Regions from separate parts of the Streptomyces sp. NPDC087263 genome, predicted to be linked through region 1. Evidence: riboswitches for the same ligand, from Rfam matches in the RefSeq annotation. Region 1 holds a riboswitch; the other holds the start of a gene.
The links. A riboswitch is a leader RNA that binds a small molecule or an ion and turns the genes downstream of it on or off. The one in region 1 is predicted to bind S-adenosylmethionine.
Positions count from the first base shown of each region.

Region 2: linked by a shared signal. The riboswitch ahead of ACIPC1_RS18055 (ABC transporter substrate-binding protein) and the one ahead of thrC (threonine synthase) in region 1 are both predicted to bind S-adenosylmethionine.

Region 1 covers NZ_JBIUYT010000014.1:16,364-21,303, forward strand. Annotated here, with positions in the region: gene groL (chaperonin GroEL) at 1-50, opposite strand, end outside; gene ACIPC1_RS35520 (cold-shock protein) at 453-659, opposite strand; gene ACIPC1_RS35525 (MoaD/ThiS family protein) at 1,129-1,404, opposite strand; gene thrC (threonine synthase) at 1,401-2,729, opposite strand; SAM riboswitch class I at 2,747-2,894, opposite strand; gene ACIPC1_RS35535 (glucosyl-3-phosphoglycerate synthase) at 3,074-4,048, shown strand; gene ACIPC1_RS35540 (trehalose-6-phosphate synthase) at 4,125-4,940, shown strand, end outside.
Region 2 covers NZ_JBIUYT010000005.1:212,804-217,743, forward strand. Annotated here, with positions in the region: gene ACIPC1_RS18040 (dihydrofolate reductase family protein) at 1-99, opposite strand, end outside; gene ACIPC1_RS18045 (class I SAM-dependent methyltransferase) at 203-961, opposite strand; gene ACIPC1_RS18050 (YoaK family protein) at 1,308-2,057, opposite strand; SAM riboswitch class IV at 2,521-2,630, shown strand; gene ACIPC1_RS18055 (ABC transporter substrate-binding protein) at 3,022-4,644, shown strand; gene ACIPC1_RS18060 (ABC transporter permease) at 4,707-4,940, shown strand, end outside.

The sequences.
Region 1 (4,940 bases):
CGCTCGAGACCGCGCCGCGCCTCCTCGTTGAACGCGATGATCTTGGCCATGTGAAGTGGTCCTCCCGGACTGGGGTGGATTGCTCCGGACCGCGCCCGCGCCCGCGACGGACGGCCTGCCTGCCTCGTGGTTCCTTGCCCCACTTGGCCTGCGGGCCTCACTGACCCGGTCCTCGTTGTCACTCTCACCTGCAGAGTGCTAACGCCAATGATTAGCACTCGCCCCTACCGAGTGCAAGCGACTCCGGAAGATCCCCAGGTGAAGCAGGGGGCGCGCACGGCGCGAAGACAGCCGGAGGGACCCGCGGACAGCCGGCCGCAGGGGGCGGGCAGACGAGCAGACCGACGAGCAGACGGACGGGCAGACGGACGGGCAGACCGAAGGGCCCGCACCCCCTGGTGGAGGTACGAGCCCTTCGTCACGTCGAACAGAACTATCAGTCGGCGCGTGCTTCAGCTGGTCGCCAGCCGGACCATGTCCGCCTGCGGCCCTTTCTGGCCCTGCGAGATCTCGAACTCGACCCGCTGGCCCTCTTCAAGGGTGCGGTAGCCGTCCATCTGAATCGCGCTGTAGTGGACGAATACATCCGCACCACCGTCGACCGCGATGAAGCCGTACCCCTTCTCCGCGTTGAACCACTTGACGGTGCCCTGAGCCATGCCTAACTCCCCTATTACTGGCCCTTGCACAGGACCGCACTTCGCGGGCCCGGGTCAGACCTCACCCCCCAAGGATTGGGGGTGTGCGCCGGAACGCGTCGACCGCGGCTGAATGTATCTGTCCAACTGCCCTCTGCAACAGGTCAATCGGACGAGAATTCTGAGCACGACCGATCGGGAATATGCGGAGAATTCGCAAAGTTTCAGGGCAAGTCGGGCCCCGTAAATGCCATAAACGGCTCAAAGAGGCGGGGCACTTTGGCTACTTCTTGTCGGGCATCGGGCGAGGACTCATATGCGCCCGGCATGAAACCAACTCGAAAGCGAAGCGGCTTCCCCAACTGTACCGCGCTCAACCATACAGAATTGCCCCCTCCGCTTCTCTCACGGAGGGGGCAATTCGATGAACTCTCGGTGACCGCAATTACCTAAGGTAACGGCAATCACCGTAAGTAATGACGCGTGACGGTCAGCCTCCGGCGACGGCCGGAATGATCGAGACGCCCGCGCCGTCCGGCGTCGACGTCTCCAGGCCCTGCTCGAAGCGGACGTCGTCGTCGTTCACGTACACGTTGACGAAGCGACGCAGCTTGCCCTGGTCGTCCAGGACGCGTGCGGCGATGCCGGTGTGGTTCTGCTCCAGGTCGGCGATCACCTCGCCGAGGGTGCCGCCCTCGGCCGTCACCTCGGCCTTGCCGCCGGTGTAGGTGCGCAGGATGGTGGGGATGCGGACGTTGACACTCATGACGCGAGGCCAGCCTCTCGGAAGGAGTCCAGGTTCGGGCGGATGGTCGCGGTGAGCCCGGTGTCCGAGGCCACCGCGTCCAGGGTCTTGAGGCCGTCGCCGGTGTTGAGGACGACGGTGGTGAGGGTCGGATCGAGCAGACCGTTCTCGATCAGCTTCTTCGCCACACCCACCGTCACGCCACCCGCGGTCTCGGCGAAGATGCCCTCCGTCTGCGCGAGGAGCTTGATCGCGTCGACGATCTGCTCGTCGTTCACGTCCTCCACGGCGCCGCCGGTACGCCGCGCGATGTCGAGCACGTACGGCCCGTCGGCCGGGTTGCCGATGGCGAGCGACTTGGCGATGGTGTGGGGCTTCTGGGGCCGTACGACGTCGTGGCCGGCCTTGTAGGCCACCGACACCGGCGAGCAGCCCTCGGCCTGGGCACCGAAGATCTTGTACGGCTTGTCCGCCACAAGGCCGAGCTTGATCAGCTCCTGCAGAGCCTTGTCGATCTTCGTGAGCTGGGAGCCGGAGGCGATCGGGATGACCAGCTGGTCGGGGATCCGCCAGCCGAGCTGCTCGCAGATCTCGTACGCGAGGGTCTTCGAGCCCTCCGCGTAGTACGGCCGCAGGTTGACGTTGACGAAGCCCCAGCCCTCGCCGGCCGGGTCGCCGATCAGCTCGGAGCAGAAACGGTTCACGTCGTCGTAGTTGCCCTCGATGCCGACGAGCTCGCCGCCGTACACCGCGGCCATGACGATCTTGCCCTGCTCCAGGTCGTGCGGGATGAAGACGCAGGAGCGGAAGCCGGCGCGGGCCGCGGCGGCACCGACGGCGCCCGCGAGGTTGCCGGTGGAGGAGCAGGAGAGGGTGGTGAAGTCGAAGGCGCGGGCGGCCTCGATGGCCTGGGCGACGACGCGGTCCTTGAAGGAGTGCGTCGGGTTGCCGGAGTCGTCCTTGACGAAGAGCTTGCCGGGGGTGACGCCCAGCGCGCGGGCCAGGTTGTCGGCCTTGACGAGCTTGGTCCAGCCGGGGTTGATGTTCGGCTTCTCCGCGACGTCCGCGGGGACCGGCAGGAGCGGCGCGTAGCGCCAGATGTTCGCGGGGCCCGCTTCGATGCGCTTGCGGAGGTCCTCGGTCTCGTAGGCCGAGAAGTCGTACGCGATCTCCAGCGGGCCGAAACACTCCTCGCAGGCGAAGAGCGGGCCGAGCGGGACGCGGTGTCCGCACTCGCGGCAGGAAAGCGCGGTGGCGGGGCCCAGGTCGACGGAGTTCGCGGAATCCGGGGAGGTCACGGGGTTCGTGGTGTGTGCAGTGGTGCTTGCAACTGTCTGCGCAGCCATGGAGGCGAGGCCCTTTCTCCTCATCTTCCTCACGACGCACTTCGCCGTGAGACGGATTTGGCACCTTCCCGAGCCGGGAGCCTCGCCACATCGATGTGACAAGAACCAGCTGGAGGGTTGCCGGGGCTTCAACGGGCCGTATCCCTCTGCCCCTCTGGATGAGCGGTATTCAGTTGTGCGCCGGACGACCCCCGACATGCGATGGTCATCAGCGTTGTTCAAGACTGTAACCGAAGGCCTGGATGGTGGAGAGAGCCGTCCGAACCGCGAGATGCCAGCGACACACCAAACGCTGCCGCGGCGACGGGCACAAGCATCCCAATGAACGCAAGGGAGAGCCGCACGTGCTTGAAGACGTCGAGCGCTGGCTGAGCACGCGCTCCTGGTCCGTGACCGACCGGCCGCTCAAGAAGCTCATAGCCGCGAAACGATCCACCAACTCCACGGTGAGCGTGGTCCTGCCCGCGCTCAACGAGGAGGCCACGGTCGGTGAGATCGTCTCCATCATCCGCCGCGACCTGATGACCCGCAAAGTCCCCCTCGTCGACGAGATCGTCGTCATCGATTCGGGCTCGACCGACCGCACCTCCGAGGTCGCCGCCGCCGCTGGCGCCCGAGTAGTCCACCGGGACGAAATACTTCCCCGCATCCCGGCCGTGCCCGGCAAGGGCGAGGTCCTGTGGCGGTCACTCCTGGTGACGAGCGGTGACATCGTCTGTTTCATCGACGCGGACCTCAAGGAGTTCTCGTCGGACTTCGTCTCCGGGATCGTGGGGCCGCTGCTCACCGATCCGGGCGTGGACCTGGTCAAGGCGATGTACGACCGCCCGCTGAACCTGCCGGGTGAACCCACCTCCGGCAGAACCGCGGCCGGTCAGGGCGGCCGTGTCACCGAACTGATGGCACGCCCCCTGCTGAACATGCACTGGCCGCAGCTGGCCGGCTTCGTCCAGCCGCTCGGCGGCGAGTACGCGGCCCGCCGCACCCTCCTGGAACAGCTCCCGTTCCCCGTCGGATACGGCGTGGAGCTCGGCATGCTCGTCGACGCGCTGCACCTGGTGGGCCTGGACGCGCTCGCCCAGGTCGACGTCGGTGTGCGCAAGCACCGGCACCAGGACGGCCAGGCGCTGGGCCGGATGTCCGCCGCGATCTACCGCACCGCACAGCTCCGGCTCGCCCGCGGCCACCTCATCCGGCCGGCCATCACCCAGTTCGAACGGGGCGAGTCCGGCTTCGAGCCGCGCACGTACTCCGTGGATACGGAAGAACGGCCTCCGATGGCGGAAATCTCGGAGTATCAGTCACGCAAAGCGGCGTAAACCGTCGACGGTATACGTCTGCGCGGTACCCCGTCCGTACGTTTGAGCGTTTCCGGGCCGGGCTAGATTGACGCGTATGGCTTCCACGGCTTCGACTGCTGCTTCCACGGCATCCCCGCAGGGCTCCCACCGGATCCTCGTCGCGTCCAACCGCGGCCCGGTCTCCTACGACGTGCGCGAGGACGGCGAGCTCCAGGCCAGGCGCGGCGGCGGCGGCCTGGTCTCGGGCCTGTCGGCGATCGGCCCGGACGCGGGCGCCCTGTGGGTGTGCTCGGCGCTCGGCGACGGGGACCGCGAGGCGGTGAGGCGCGGGGTCGGCGAGGACGGCGTACGGATGCTGGACATCGACGCCGAGGTGCACGCGGACGCCTACAACGGCATCGCGAACTCCGTGCTGTGGTTCGTCCACCACATGCTCTACCAGACGCCGCTGGAGCCGGTCTTCGACATGGAGTTCCGGCGCCAGTGGGCGTCGTACGAGGCCTACAACCGGGCCTTCGCGCGGGCGCTGGCCGACGAGGCGGCCGAGGGCGCCGTGGTGGTCGTACAGGACTACCACCTGACCCTCGTCCCCGGCATGCTGCGGGAGCTCCGCCCCGACCTGCGGATCGGGCACTTCTCGCACACGCCGTGGGCGCCGGTGGACTACTTCCGCATGCTCCCCGACGACATCGCCGAGCAGGTGCTGCGCGGCATGCTCGGCGCGGACCGGCTCGGCTTCCTCACCCAGCGCTGGGCGTCCGCGTTCACCGCGTGCGCGCAGGAGCTGGTCGGCGGGCTCGGTGACACCCGTGTCGGCGTGCACGGGCTCGGCGCGGACGCGGACTTCCTGCGCAAGCGGTCGCACGAGGCGGATGTCGCCGAGCGGATGGCCACCCTGCGTGAGCAGATC
Region 2 (4,940 bases), on a different contig from region 1:
ACCGCCGTGAGTGAAGCCACCCTCGGTGTCCTCGTCGGGCCCACCCGGTGCCTGTACGACGCCGTCCAAGCTCATGAATTCACTGATCACGATGCGCATGGGACTCGCTCCTCTTCCTCACGCCAAGGGTTACGGCAACCACGCCAAGGGTTACGGCCATGGAGACTGCCGCGTCGCTGGAAAGTCATCGCTGCCCTCCCCATCACCTGTCCAGTCCCTGGCGAGGGCTTCCCGTCGTCTCCGCAGGAGGGCGCGCCGAACGGGGGCGGTAGTACGACGCGACGGCCGGCTGGCCGGTGTAGTTGGGGCCCGCGTGGGGGTCGGCGCCGAGGTAGGTGAAGGGCAGGGTGATGCGGCGGCCGCCCCGCAGGCTGAGGCGGTGGTGGCGGGTCGAGTAGTGGAAGCCGGCGGCGCGCAGTGCGGCCAGGACCGGGCGGGAGGCATCACCGCCGTCGGGTCGCCGCAGCGTCGAGGGGTCGAGGTGGGCGACCAGCAGGCCGGTGCCGGTGAGCCAGGAGGCGGCCCGCTCCAGCAGCGCGAGCCGGTCGCCGATGTAGTGCAGTCCGTGGACGCAGGTGACCAGGTCGTAGCGGCGCTCCGCGGACCACCCGCCGAGGTCTGCGGTGATGAGTTCGAGGCCGTCGGGCAGCGCTGCCCGCAACCGCGGGCCCACCAGGTCCACGCCGGTCAGTGCGGCTTGCGGGAGTCGCTTGGCCGCTTCGCGTAGGGCCAGCCCTTCTCCGCTGCACAGGTCCAGCCATGACGGGGCGGAGCGGCGGTCGCTCTCGTTCAGGAAATCCGTGGGAGCGAAGCCGAGTTCGCGGGTGTAGCTGTTGACGCCGGCCAGAACCCGTTCGCGGTTCATGGCGCTGTTGGCCACCACCGAATGGCCGGCCAACTCGTCGTCCTTGATCAACCGGGGCGGCGGCTCGGCTGTTGTCCGCGAAGTACCGTCGATCATCGCACCATTGTGCGGTACGGCCGGTCGTTGCGGGCGAACCCAAGGGCCCACGGGCCTCGGCGAAGCCGTGAATAGCGGTGCCGCCTCCCGTGGACGGCGGCCCGGTCGGCACGGGGCGCCGGGCCGACTGCCCAGCCGCGGACGGCAGCCACGCCGTTTCAGGGCGGAAGGCGGCCTACCGACTCGCCTCGCGTACGGGATGCAGCCCCGAAACCGCCCGCCCGTGCGCTGCAGCTCACCACGGTGCTCAAGCCGGATCCCGGCCACAGTGCCGGTCAGCCCGAGCCGGTACGACCGTCATGTCGGCCGTACCGGCGCCGAGGCGAGGATCCCGCTCGCCGACGCTCTACCGCGCAGGTTTCTGCTTCAGCATCACGGAGGCGACCGCGACGACGAGTGCGATCACGACCACTGGCAGCACCGGCGCGTAGGTGTGCGCGTGGCTGAGCATCCAGTCTCCGACGAAGGCGCCGGCCACCATGCCCACCAGGACCCCGGTCAGGCGACGTACCGCGGCGGGCTTCAGAGACCAGGTGGTGATACCGGAAATCCAGCTGATGAAGGTGGCCGTGGCCGCCGTGGTGGAAATGCCCGGCACATGGAGCGACCGAACGGCATTCATCTGCAGACCCATCGCAAAGGCGTTGAGGGCGACCAGGATGTTGGACACGAGGCTGGACGGAGACGCCGCCATCCACACGACGATGAAACCGACCTGCGCCACCGTCGCGACGCACAGTGCGATGGAGACGCGACGCGGCCACGCTTCGAAGATCTGCGAGTCCTCCATCTCCTCGTCGCCGTTGAACGCGGTCAGGATCCGTGTTGCCACTGCGGCCCCCACGGCGAACGCGGCAAGTGAAATCACCACGCGAACGGGATCCGGGCCGGCGGGCGGCCGCGTGCCGGCTACCCCAAGTCCGAGAAACACCAGGTTTCCGGTCTGGAACGCCGTGAAGACCTTCCCGAAGGAGAGAAAGCAGATCGCCTCGAAGACGCCTGACGAGAACGCCAGGGCGACAAGCAGCCGGTCACGAATGGCCAGCAGTTCCGGCGTCGCGTGCGCTGCGGCCAGGTCCACACGCCGGTCATCCACGGGTTCGGCTCCTCCGTCGCCCCGGACCGGCAGGGTCGGGGCGGCAGGTCGAGTGTCCCGAGAACGTTCGAGTCGAGACCGCCGGCCGTGGGTGTTTTGCAGGCTGCTCCATTGCATGCCTTTCCCTCCAAGCGCCCAGAGTCGGCAACTCGCCCCGACTAGTTGCTAGGTACACATTTATCTCCCGCGTTCAGGATGTGACCACATCTGGGAAAAAGCCACATATTTGGGCGAAACCTTACTCAGGTTTCAGCAAAGAACTACGAAGGCCCTCTGGAATGACAAAACAGACAGGTCCGACGATTTCTTGAGTCGGGGCGCCTCGGGTCCGACCGGCGCCCGGTCAGGAGAGTTCGGGACGGCCGTTTCCGGGCCTTTCGCAACTCGGTCCGCCGTGCCGTGCGTGGCCCAACTCGCCTGTCGGCATTGACGGATCATGGCGACGCTCGTTAGCGTTCCAAGCGGCATTGAGTGTCAGCGTCAAGCCCTGGCTCGTTGATCGGCAACCCTCCACCGCGGTGGGGTGCTCCAGGTGAAAGCCCGGCGGGGTCATCGACCCCGCAAGCGCGTGGCCCCTTGACCGGGCCTGAGATCGGGAGGACCAGCGTGCCGAACAGCAGTGATCTCAGTGCTTCGATCGCGGCCGCTGCGGTGTTCTCCGGATTCTCCCGCCGACGCCACATCGACCTGCAGCTCTTCACCAGCTGTCTGTGTCACGACTGATTGCGTCCCGGCCTCCCCGCCTTCCTGACTGACGTTCGCCGACGGCTTTGACGCCGCGGGCGACTCCCTGCGGGCTCTCACAGTGCTGTCGGAGTCCGCGGCACTGTCACGCCTTCGTCGGCACCCTTTCCCCAGACATCTTCCGAATATTTCCGTCACTTCGCCCAGGTCTGCCCAGGTCCACTTCGCCTTGGTCTGCACCGGCATGTGCGCGGTGACTTTGGAGTAGGAGAACCCGTCCGTGATATCGCATCCGGATTCCCGACCCACCCGGTGGGCGGCACTCGCCGCCCTTGTGACAAGCAGCCTCCTGCTGAGCGCCTGCACGTCGAGCGACAGCGCCGGCTCGACCAGCGACAACGGCCCGGCCAAGTCCGGCGGCACACTGACCTTCGCGGTGGGTTCCGACGTGGGCTGCGTGGATCCGCAGCAGGTGGGCAGCAACGACACCATTTACTCACTGCGCCAGATCGTGGACTCCCTGACCGACCAGGATCCCAAGACCGGCAGAATTGTGCCGTGGCTGGCGAAGAGCTGGGACGTCAGCTCCGACACGACCACGTTCACCTTCCACCTGCGATCAGGTGTCACCTTCAGCGACGGGACACCGCTGACCGCGCAGGTGGTCAAGGACAACTTCGACGCGGTACCGAAGCTCGGCGCCCTGGGGACGCTGGCCCAGGGGTACTTGAGCGGCGTGGACAGCACCACCGCGGTCGATCCGCTCACGGTGCGGGTCAAGTTCCAGCAGCCGAACGCGCAGTTCCTCCAGGCCACGTCGACGCACTCACTGGGTATCGAGTCGTCGGCTAGCGCGAAGCAGAGCCCGCAGGAGAAGTGCAGCAAGGGTGTGGTCGGGTCCGGGCCGTTCACGCTGGAGAGTTATGTGCAGAACCAGGCGATCACCTTGACCAAGCGCAGCAAGTACGCCTGGGGTTCGTCCCTGTGGACCAAGCAGGGCGAGGCGTACCTGGACAAGCTGGTGTTCAAGGTGGTGCCCGAATCGGGCGTGCGCACCGGCAGCCTGCAGTCCGGTCAGGTGGACGCGATCAGCAGCGTCGGCAAGGCCGACGAGGCTGCGCTCACCGGTGGCCAGGTGAACCTGCAACGACGGGCGAATCCCGGTGCGGTGTTCAACCTGGGGCTGAACAACTCCCGCCCGCTGCTGAAGGACGTGAAGGTGCGTCAGGCGCTCCTGTTCGCCATCGACCGGCAGCAGATCGTCGACACCGTGTTCCCGACCGGCACCAGGCCGGCGACCAGCATCCTGGCGTACACCACACCGGACTACGCCGACCAGGGCTCCGACCTGGCCTTCGACACGGCGAAGGCGAAGTCCCTGCTGGAATCGGCTGGTTGGAAGGTCGGCAGTGACGGCATCAGATCGAAGAACGGCACCAAGCTCAGCCTGATCGTCAGGTGGTTCGCCAACTCGGCCACCAACCAGCCGGCCCTGGAGCTGATCCAGCAGCAGCTCAAGGCCGTCGGAGTCGACGTGGTCCTCAAGGAGACGCAGACCGCCCAGTTCGCCACGATGCTGCAGTCCGGCGACTTCGACGCGTCGTGGGGCAACCTGACCCGCGCCGACCCGGACATCCTGCGCAGCCAGTACTCCACCGAGCTGGCCAACCTCTACCGCCTGCCGGCGGGCCCGCTGGACTCGGCGCTGACCCAGCAGGCGGCGACTGCCGACGTGGCCAAGCGGAAGGAACTGGTCGGCCAGGCACAGCAGTTGATCGTGCAGAACGCCTACGTCATTCCCGTGGTGGAGCTGCAGACCCAGCTGGGGGTGGCGAAGAAGGTGCACAACCTCACGTTCGATGCCTCCAGCCGGATCCAGCTGCACGACACCTGGATCGGCTAGCAGCCGGTGGATGCGCGACAGAGCGTCCGATCCGGTCGTCGGCTACAGGAGGTGGGCAGGAAATGCGTCACTATGTGAGCAAGCGTCTCGCACAGGCACTCGGGGTGCTCTGGGCTGCGTACACGGTGTCGTTCTTCGTGCTGAACTATCTGCCCGGTGATCCGGTCTCGGCGATGGCCGGCGCCGGAGCGGACTCGGGCCAGATCGATCCGGCGCAGATCGCCGCACTGCGGCATGAGTACGGCTTCGACAAACCGGTGCTGGTGCAGTACGCCGACTATCTCGGCAAGGCGGTG